Regions from separate parts of the Blautia sp. AF32-4BH genome, predicted to be linked through region 2. Evidence: riboswitches for the same ligand, from Rfam matches in the RefSeq annotation. Region 2 holds a riboswitch; each other region holds the start of a gene.

Region 1 (3,028 bases), on a different contig from region 2:
TGCCGCCGATGGCGATGACAGGGATTTTAACGGCATTGCAGATAGCAGTCAGCGTTTCGTGGCTGACATCCTCCGCATCCGCCTTGGAACCGGTGTGGAAGACTGCGCCGACGCCGAGGTAATCTGCCCCGCGCTGCTCGGCGAGAATGGCCTGTTCCACGGTCTGTGCCGAAACGCCGATGATCTTGTCCGGGCCAAGCTTTGCACGGACATCGCCGGCCTCCATATCACTCTGGCCGACATGAACGCCGTCCGCATCCATCTTAGCTGCGATTTCCACGTTATCGTTGATGACGAAAGGAACATGGTATGCGGCACAGAGTTTTTTCAGTTCCAGTGCCTCTTCCATAAAGTGATCCTGGTCAAGATTTTTTTCGCGGAGCTGGATAAACGTTGCGCCGCCCTGCAGAGCCTTTTCCACCTGGCTGTACAGTGTCTCGCCGTTCAGCCAGCTGCGGTCTGTCACAGCATATAAAAGCAGGCCTTTTTTATCGCACTTCATACTTTGCACCTTTCTCCAGCGTCTCGCCGTCCATGTGGTAGATGGCGTCGATGATGCGGTTCCGGTAGGTGGAGTTGCCGTCTTCCGGTTTCATATGGCTCCAGCCGATCTCGCCGGCAAGTCCCATCGCGCAGACAGCGGCAGCAGCGGCTTTTAACGGCTCGTCCGGGTTGGCAACGAGGTAAGCGGTCATCATGCCGGAGAGCTGGCAGCCTGTTCCGGTGATGCTTCCCATCTCGGCGCGTCCGTTGCGGATCACGTAGCAGGTGTCAGCATCGGCAACGAGGTCGATCGCTCCTGTGATGGCGACAACACAGTTGTGGTCTTTCGCAAAGTTTTTTGCAAAAGCAACGGCGCTGTCGAGGTTTTCGTCTGTTACTTTATCGGCAACGTCTGCGTCAACACCCTTTGTCGTTCCGCTTCCGAGTGCCAGTGTTTTGATTTCGGAAATATTTCCGCGGATGACGGTGAACGGGATTTTTTCCATCAGTCCGACTGCGGTCGAAGTACGTAAGTGGCTTGCGCCTGCGCCGACTGGATCGAGCAGGATTTTGTGGCCGAGCGAAGCTGCTTTTGCACCGGCACGGTACATGCCGTCGATGCTCGTTCTGTGCAGCGTTCCGATGTTGATGTTCAGACCGCCGCAGATGGAGGTGATATCCTCGACATCCTCCGGTTCATCGGACATGATCGGGCTTGCGCCGCATGCCAGCAGAATATTGGCGACATCGTTTACTGTAACGTAATTTGTGATGTTGTGTACGAGAGGGGTTGTTTTTCTGACATTGTCAAGACAAGTGCCTAACATAATTTTTTGTTCCTCCTGTGTGAGTATTTTTGCAGAAGCAAATTCCCTTGTGGTACTGGAAGAACCTGTTGATGATGTGTTCATAGAGATTAAAAAAGCAGATATACGTGGAGGTATATCTGCAGAAAATGTGCATATCGTATCTCCCTACGTTGGCATTACCCAAATCAGGTTCAGGGTCTAGGAGATGCATCCTACTCTCAGCCCGCTTCGCACGCGAGCTCCCCTTTGCTTTCTGCAGACAATTATATACGCATAAAAACAATTGTGCAAGAGAAAAACGGAAGATTTAAAAAAATTTCAGAAAAATAAAAAAGACATGCAAAATATTGGAAATGTAATGTTATTTGGGTTGACAGAGAAAATAATATCAGCGTAAAATGAAGTATAAAATATGCGTGGAAGTCATGGACGTGATGATGCCGCTTCCATTCCGATTTTCGCCATGAGCGCCAACGCCTTTGTTGAAGACCGGCAGGCCGCAAAAGAGGCCGGCATGGACGTGCATATCGCAAAGCCGATTGATGCGGAATTACTGAAAAAGAAAATTGCAGAGTATTGCAGGTGAAAAGAAGTGCCCCTGCCCGGCATCTGATGTGTGCCGGGCAGGGGCTTTTGATGTGCGAATCTTATTTTTCTTCCTCCGGGTACGTATAGCCCCAGGTTCTGCGGAAGGAGGTCATCAGATCCATGACGTCCTTCGTGTAGTCGAGGTGCATGGTAGATGCATCTCCATTGATGGCGCGTTCCATGTCGGCGAGCTCATAGGCGAGTGCATCGGCGTTGTCACCGGCTTTGATGATTTCGGATTCGCCGGTGGAAGCGTCTGTGATTTTTGCTTCCCAGGCACGCGGGTACTCCATGATCTCGATAAATCCGTTCTCACAGGAAACCATGCCGCGTTTCGGCTGTTTGGAGTGGAGAGAGAGCATCACACTTGCCATCTGTCCTTCCTGATTGGTGAGAAGGAGGCCGGCCTGCTCGTCCACACCGGTCGGAGCGGGCTTTACCTGGGAAAGGAGCTGATCCGGCTTAGAGTCGAAGAACCAGCGGATGAAGGAGAGTGCGTATACGCCGATATCAAGCATCGCGCCGCCTGCGAGATTCCGGTTGAAGAAACGGTTCTTCATGTTGTACTCTTTGAAACTGCCGAAGTTCATCGTGATCAGATTGACTCTGCCGAGACTGCCGGAGTCGAGAAGTTTTTTCAGCTCTTTGTAGATCGGCATATGGTAAATCGTCATTGCCTCTCCGATGATGACATCTTTTTCTTTTGCAAGCGCTATGGCCTCGTCGAGCTCGTCACTGTTCAGCGTAATCGATTTCTCAACGAGAATGTGTTTTCCATTGGCAATCGCCTCTTTCATAAAGCCAAGATGCGTGTTGTGCGGCGTCGTGATATAAATGACATCGACCTCCGGATCGGTAAACATCTCATGGAAATCATCGTAAACTTTTCCAATTCCATATTTCTCCGCAAAAGCAGCCGCCTTCTCATGGGTCCGGTTGCCGACCGCGTAAATATTCTTTCCGTTTTTCTGTAGTGCGACCGCCATTTCATTTGCAATCACACCGCATCCGAGTACAGCCCATTTGATTTCTTTCATCGTGAGATTCTCCTATCGTATCTATTTCGACCAGAGCGGTTCTTCGCTTCCGCTGTAGTCAAACCGTCCGTCGTTTTTCTCTTCCAGTGCTTTGATCATATGGTACGTAAA
Region 2 (3,028 bases):
GCGACTTCCGCTATCGTTCCTATGAGGACTTGCAGGCGGACGGGCTTTCGGTGGACAGGAAGAATTATCAGCTTGTCTACACCGCGCCGCTGGACAAGGACACCACACTGGACGAGATTTACCGCCGCTTCAACATAGAACATCCCTCCGATTACAAGGGACATTCCCTCTCTACGGGGGATATTGTGGTGTTCCGGCAGGATGGGAAACAGACTGCCTACTATGTGGACGAGGGGGCCGACTACCGGCAGGTGCCGGAGTTTTTCGCCCAGCCGGAAAAGCAGCTCACGCCGGACGAGTGCATGACCGGCGAACAAATCCAGACGCCAAGGGGCCGTTTCTATCTGACCGACAGGAGCCGGGAACAGATGGAGGCCGCCGGGTATGGATTCCACCACCAGTCGGAGGACGGCAGGTATCTTATTATGGCAAACGGCACAAGGGCCTTTGCCATCCCCGCCCAGCAGGAAAGCCATATCAAGACGGCGGAAATGTCCACCGAGCAGAACTACAACATGATCGATGGCATGATGAACAATGCCCCGTCTATGGAGGAACTGGAAGCAAGGGCAAAAGCCGGGGAACAGATTTCCCTTTTGGATGTGGCCGAGGCAGCCAAGGCGGAGGCCAAAAAGCCCAAGCAGACCCGAAAGACGACGCAGAAGCAAAAGAAACCGTCCATCCGGGCGCAGCTTGCCGCCGCCAAGGAGGAACAGAAAAAGAAACCCCCGGCGCGGGAAAAATCAAAAGAAATGGAGGTATGAGGAATGTATTTCACCGTGGAAGAAGAAAACCTGATCTGTCTGTACCACAACGCCGACCGCCGCAAGACGGCGGCAAATCTCCGGGCAGCTTTGCCGGACATGGACAAGGAAATGGCGGTGCTGGCCTGTCAGACCGCCGATAAGCTGGACGCCATGAGCGACGCCGACTTTGCGGCGCAGCGGTTCCACTTCACAGACGAATAAGCAAAACGCCGGGTGCGGGGGCTGTCAAAGCCTCTGCGTCCGGCGCTTCTTTTTTTGTCCATTTTCCCGCATTTAGAACCCCGTTTTGAGGGGAACAGGATAACTTTATCCACCTGCCTGCCGACCATGCGGAAAAACCCTTGATTTCCGTGGACTTTTACCGCCCTAAATGCGTAGACTTGACTTTTGGGGACTTCTTAACTATAATAATACTCAAGCAGGGGGACTACCTTGTAGTTGAGAAGGTTAAAACCTGACCCTTTGAACCTGTTGGCTAATACCAACGCAGGGAGCTGAAGAATACAGATTCGTATTTTTTGGACATTCTCTGTTTTGGGAATGTCCTTTTTTAATTGAATAAGATATGATATGTGTTTGCGAGGGAACTGAACAAGTTGAAAAAGGTAAGACCTGACCTCTGGACCTGTCGGCTAATACCGGCGTAGGGAAGCAATTTCTTACGCTCGTATTGCGTCTGAAAGAGCTTCTAATTGTTTTAGAGGCTCTATTTTTTTATCTTAGGAGGATCAAACATGGCATTTATGAAAGACATCTTAACCCACAACATCCCCATTTGGGAAGAATGTGCAGCTACCCCATTTGTGCAGGAAGTGCAAACTGGAAAGCTACCTCTTGAAAAATTCAAGAGATATATGATTCAGGATAGTATCTATCTGAAAAACTATGCCCGCATATACGGAAAGGCAATTTTTCATGCTGCTACATTAAGAGAAATTCAGCTTTACTACTCCATGCTGAACTTTGTAAATGATACGGAATCGGAAGTGCGGCTGGATTATCTAAAGCAATTTTGCATAACAGATGATGATATTGAACTGATCGCCCCTTTGCCTGAAAATCAAAATTACATTGATTTCATGTTTGAGATTGCGTCACATGGAAAGAATGAAGAAATTTTAATGGCGGTTCTTCCCTGTATGCTAAGTTACAGCTATATATTCCGCAAATTGGCGGCTGTTCCTACAAGCAGACAGTCAAGATATTGGGACTTTATCAAAGATTATGCGGATGAACAATATGCAGAAAGCTGCAAAGAATGGTCTGCTTTTGCAGAGCATAAATGTGCCGGGTTATCAGTAGCAAATAAAAAGTATCTGGCTGATATTTTTGAAAAAGCAAGTTTGTTAGAGCTTGCTTTTTGGAAGATGGCCTATCGGAACGAGAGAATGGAGGAAAATGCAAAATGAAAAAAGTATTGTCCATTGCCGGATCAGATTGCAGCGGAGGTGCAGGTATTCAGGCTGATTTGAAAACTTTTTCTGCTCACGGTGTATTTGGAATGAGTGTTATTGTTTCTGTTGTTGCAGAGAACACCAGCCGTGTTATCGACATCCAAGATATTACCCCGGATATGATTGAAAAACAGATTGACGCCGTATTTGAAGATATTGAAGTGGACGCAGTAAAAATCGGTATGCTTTCTACACCAGAATGTATGAAAGCGGTGGCAAAGAAACTATTACAATATAAGCCCCAAAATGTCGTAATCGACCCGGTTATGTATGCCAAAAATGGCTGCCCATTGATGAATCCTACGGCGGTTTCCACCTTGATAGACACAGTAATTCCACTGGCCGATGTACTTACTCCGAATATTCCAGAGGCAGAGAAAATAGCGGATATGCAGATTTCCACAGTTTCAGATATGGAGGCTGCCGCAAGAAAAATATATGCCATGGGTTGTAAGGCGATTGTTGTCAAGGGTGGACATCATATAGGAAATGCTGTTGATGTCCTATTTGATGGAGAAAATTTCTACCATTTTGAAACATCCCGCATTGATACGAAAAATACTCATGGGACAGGCTGTACCTTTTCTTCTGCAATCGCTTCCCAGCTTGCAAAGGGAAAAAGTGTTCCGCTTGCAGTCGAATCTGCAAAGGCTTATGTCACAATGGCAATCGAACACTCTCTTGCGATTGGAAAAGGCTGTGGCCCGACGCACCATTTCTACGAATTGTATCAGCATGGTTTATCTAAAGAATAGGCAGGTGCAAAATGAACTTTGATTATACACTTTATCTTGTTACTGATCGTCA
Region 3 (3,028 bases), on a different contig from region 2:
TCTTCTGCATCGCCAACCGGGTACTCTGGAATGTATGCGTGCAGGTTGCGCAGTTTCAGGTTGTAGCTTGCGTTCAGAACGCCGCAGTATGCATCGCCGCGTCCGCCTACAAGGTCGTCGCCGGTCTCTTCTGCTGCTGCTACTACCATGCAAGGTCCGTCGAAGTATTTTACAAGCAGGGTTTCCTCGGTCTCCGGTCCGAAGTTTCCAAGGTATACAACAAGTGCATCACACTCTGCTTTTTTCAGTTCTTCGAGTGCGTTCATCATGTCGATTTCATTCTCGACGATGATTGGACATTCGTAGATTTCTCCGTCGTATGCTTTTACGACTGCTTTTCTTCTGTTCTCGGAAAGGCTGTTCGGGAAGCAGTCACGGCTTACTGCAACGATACCTAATTTGATTTCCGGTGTATTGTTGATCATTTTTGAAGATCCTCCTTTTTTTGGTTTTCTTGGTTTTTGGTTTCTTTTTATGTTCAGAACTGCTCTTTTGGGGCAGTGTTTCTGATTTCTGGTTTTGTCTCTGGTTTTATTTTACCGAGAGGTTTTCTCCTTTGATGCCTGCTACGCTTCCAGCGATGTTTGCATCCGGGTGGCTTAAGAGCCATTTGTTTCTGGCGAAGAGCAGGTCGTCTTCCGGGGTGTGTTTTTCTTCCAGGGTGATGTCGGTATTGGTTCCTTTTGGAAGGACTACGACGCATTTGAAGCCGCTGGCTGCCACGTTGCATGGTGCGTAGTGGAGGGTGGTTGCGTAGACTTCAATGGTGGTTCCGGCCGGGATTAAGAAGGCCTCCATTTTGGATGAGTCGTAGGTGTGGTCTTCGGTGATGTCCTGTTCTTTTCCGAGGATCAGGATCAGGTCGGTTACGGCGATGTTGATTTCGCTGTCGCGGTGGTATTCTACGGCGTTCAGTAAATGGTTGTGGCCGTTGCAGTAGCCGATCTGGATCGGCATGCCGCCGTAGAGGCTGTCGGATACGGACTGGGCGCTTTTGCAGGCTTCGAGGCTTTCAATGGCAGGCTCGTAGACTACGTCGTCGGGACATGGGGTCTCGGACATGGCGGTGATGATGTCGCTGACGTCGAGGTCTTTGATGACTTTGCCGTACTGGCGGAATGCTTCGTCTGTTACTTTCAGAATCTGCATTGTGTTGGTGCTCCTTTCGTACAATTAGTTTAATGATTGAACTAATTGTAATATAGCACTTGTATGTACTTCTTGTCAACATGTATTTGGATGAAAAAACGGGTAGGTTGACAAATAAGGGGGAGGTTGGTATACTTTAATACGTTAAAATAATAAGACGCTAGGGGAGCCTTTGGCTGAGAACGTGGGACAGGGATAAGCTCACGGACCCTCACTACCTGAACGGGATAATTCCTGCGTAGGGAAGCTGGAACGTGGTTTCGGAGGTGATTCGGGACTGTGTTTTTATGTGAGCCCCTCCAAGCGGAATGCGAAGGAGGTTTTTTTATGAGTTTTTTTGTTACTGCTGACGGCGGACTGACGACGGCCGGTTATGTTGGATGCGTGGTGCTGATGGTGGCGCTGGTGGTGATTGCTTCGGTTCTTTCTGCTCAGAAGAGTAAGGGGACGGGAATGGATGCAAGGAAGCTGGCGTTTTGTGCGATGGGGATGGCGCTGGCGTTTGTGACTTCGTATGTGAAGGTGTTTGAGTTGCCGTACGGGGGATCGGTTACGTTGTTTTCGATGCTGTTTATTGTGCTGATTGCGAACTGGTATGGGGCGAAGACGGGTATTCTCGTTGGTTTTGCTTATGGACTGCTGCAGTTTATCCAGGGGCCGTATGTGCTGTCGCTGTTCCAGGTGTGCTGTGATTATGTGTTTGCGTTTGCGGCGCTGGGTGTGGCCGGATTCTTTGGAAAGAAGAAAAACGGGCTGCTGATCGGGTATATTGTAGCTGTGCTGGCGAGGGGATTTTTCCATACGTTAGGCGGGTATCTGTACTGGATGGATTATATGCCGGAGAATTTCCCGCAGTCTTTAAAGGCGCTGTATCCGATTATTTACAACTACAGCTATCTGCTGGCTGAAGGTGTGCTGACGGTGATTCTGATCTCGCTGCCGCCGGTGAAGAAAGCACTGCAGACGGTTGCAAGAACGGCACATGGTGCAAATTAAATAGAATTACGTGAAAAAATCCGGGAACGCATGATTTTGCGTTTCCGGATTTTTTACGTGGATATCAAAATTTACTGAGCACTCTCCTCTGCGGCTGTGTCGGCGGCGGAGCTCATGGGGGTGATGACGATGTTTTCTACGCCGATTCCGGTTTTGCGGGTTACGATGTCTTCGATCTGGGCACGCTGTTCCTCGGTTACTTCTTTCATCGGAACGACGATGTCGGCGGTTTCGCCGGTCAGGTTTACAACGACGTCGGTGAAGCCTTTGGCTTCGAGGAGGAGTTCAGTTGCTGACTCTTTTTCTACGAGTTCCGTCATTTCCACCATGCTCTGGACAGCGCTCTGGCGCTCGGTTTCGGAGAGATTGGTGTTGTTGATGATTTCATTTAAGGTATCTTTGTTCTGGGAACGGATCTGTTCGCGGTCGATTCTGGCCTGGGCCATGTATGTAGATGCCCCGGCAAGGACTGCCTCTCCCGGCGTTTCGGTGACGGTCCGCGACGAGTCCCCTGCTGTGCCGGCATCCACCTCGTCGGTGATATCGGTGTCCAGGCTGGAGATGTCTTTTAAAACGGTGCTGGCATCCGCCGTGGTTCCGTCTGCCTTCTCCTTCGTGGACAGGGTACTGTCAGCATAGTTGATGTATCCGGCGACGGCGATCATGATCGCAAGGGCGGTGATGATGACCTGATTTTTCCGGAATTTTTTCTTTTTCCCGGCCGTCTTTTTCGGCGATGGTGTCTCTGCCATTTTCTCAGGTGCATTCATTTCCTGTTCTAATTTTTCCACGCATTTGACTCCTTTACTTCATTTTGACTACTTTAATCTTATTTGCGCCCACCTGAAATAATGCCATCACGGCCTCCTGAATCTCCTGTATC

What was found. Region 2 has a riboswitch for thiamine pyrophosphate ahead of DWZ44_RS01735 (TenA family protein). Riboswitches for the same ligand answer to the same signal wherever they lie in the genome.
Region 1: another riboswitch for thiamine pyrophosphate. It lies ahead of thiM (hydroxyethylthiazole kinase); the one in region 2 lies ahead of DWZ44_RS01735 (TenA family protein).
Region 3: another riboswitch for thiamine pyrophosphate. It lies ahead of DWZ44_RS12740 (energy-coupled thiamine transporter ThiT); the one in region 2 lies ahead of DWZ44_RS01735 (TenA family protein).

The regions. Positions count from the first base shown of each region.
Region 1 covers NZ_QTVL01000002.1:45,310-48,337, reverse strand. Annotated here, with positions in the region: gene thiE (thiamine phosphate synthase) at 1-502, opposite strand, end outside; gene thiM (hydroxyethylthiazole kinase) at 489-1,310, opposite strand; TPP riboswitch at 1,437-1,548, opposite strand; gene DWZ44_RS02975 (response regulator) at 1,705-1,878, shown strand; gene DWZ44_RS02970 (Gfo/Idh/MocA family protein) at 1,940-2,917, opposite strand; gene DWZ44_RS02965 (ketopantoate reductase family protein) at 2,939-3,028, opposite strand, start outside.
Region 2 covers NZ_QTVL01000001.1:367,015-370,042, forward strand. Annotated here, with positions in the region: gene DWZ44_RS01725 (LPD25 domain-containing protein) at 1-764, shown strand, start outside; gene DWZ44_RS01730 (transposon-transfer assisting family protein) at 768-968, shown strand; TPP riboswitch at 1,178-1,277, shown strand; gene DWZ44_RS01735 (TenA family protein) at 1,502-2,176, shown strand; gene thiD (bifunctional hydroxymethylpyrimidine kinase/phosphomethylpyrimidine kinase) at 2,173-2,976, shown strand; gene thiE (thiamine phosphate synthase) at 2,988-3,028, shown strand, end outside.
Region 3 covers NZ_QTVL01000010.1:38,570-41,597, forward strand. Annotated here, with positions in the region: gene DWZ44_RS12730 (L-fucose/L-arabinose isomerase family protein) at 1-422, opposite strand, end outside; gene DWZ44_RS12735 (DUF4867 family protein) at 532-1,149, opposite strand; TPP riboswitch at 1,302-1,411, shown strand; gene DWZ44_RS12740 (energy-coupled thiamine transporter ThiT) at 1,477-2,145, shown strand; gene DWZ44_RS12745 (SpoIIIAH-like family protein) at 2,217-2,936, opposite strand; gene DWZ44_RS12750 (hypothetical protein) at 2,950-3,028, opposite strand, start outside.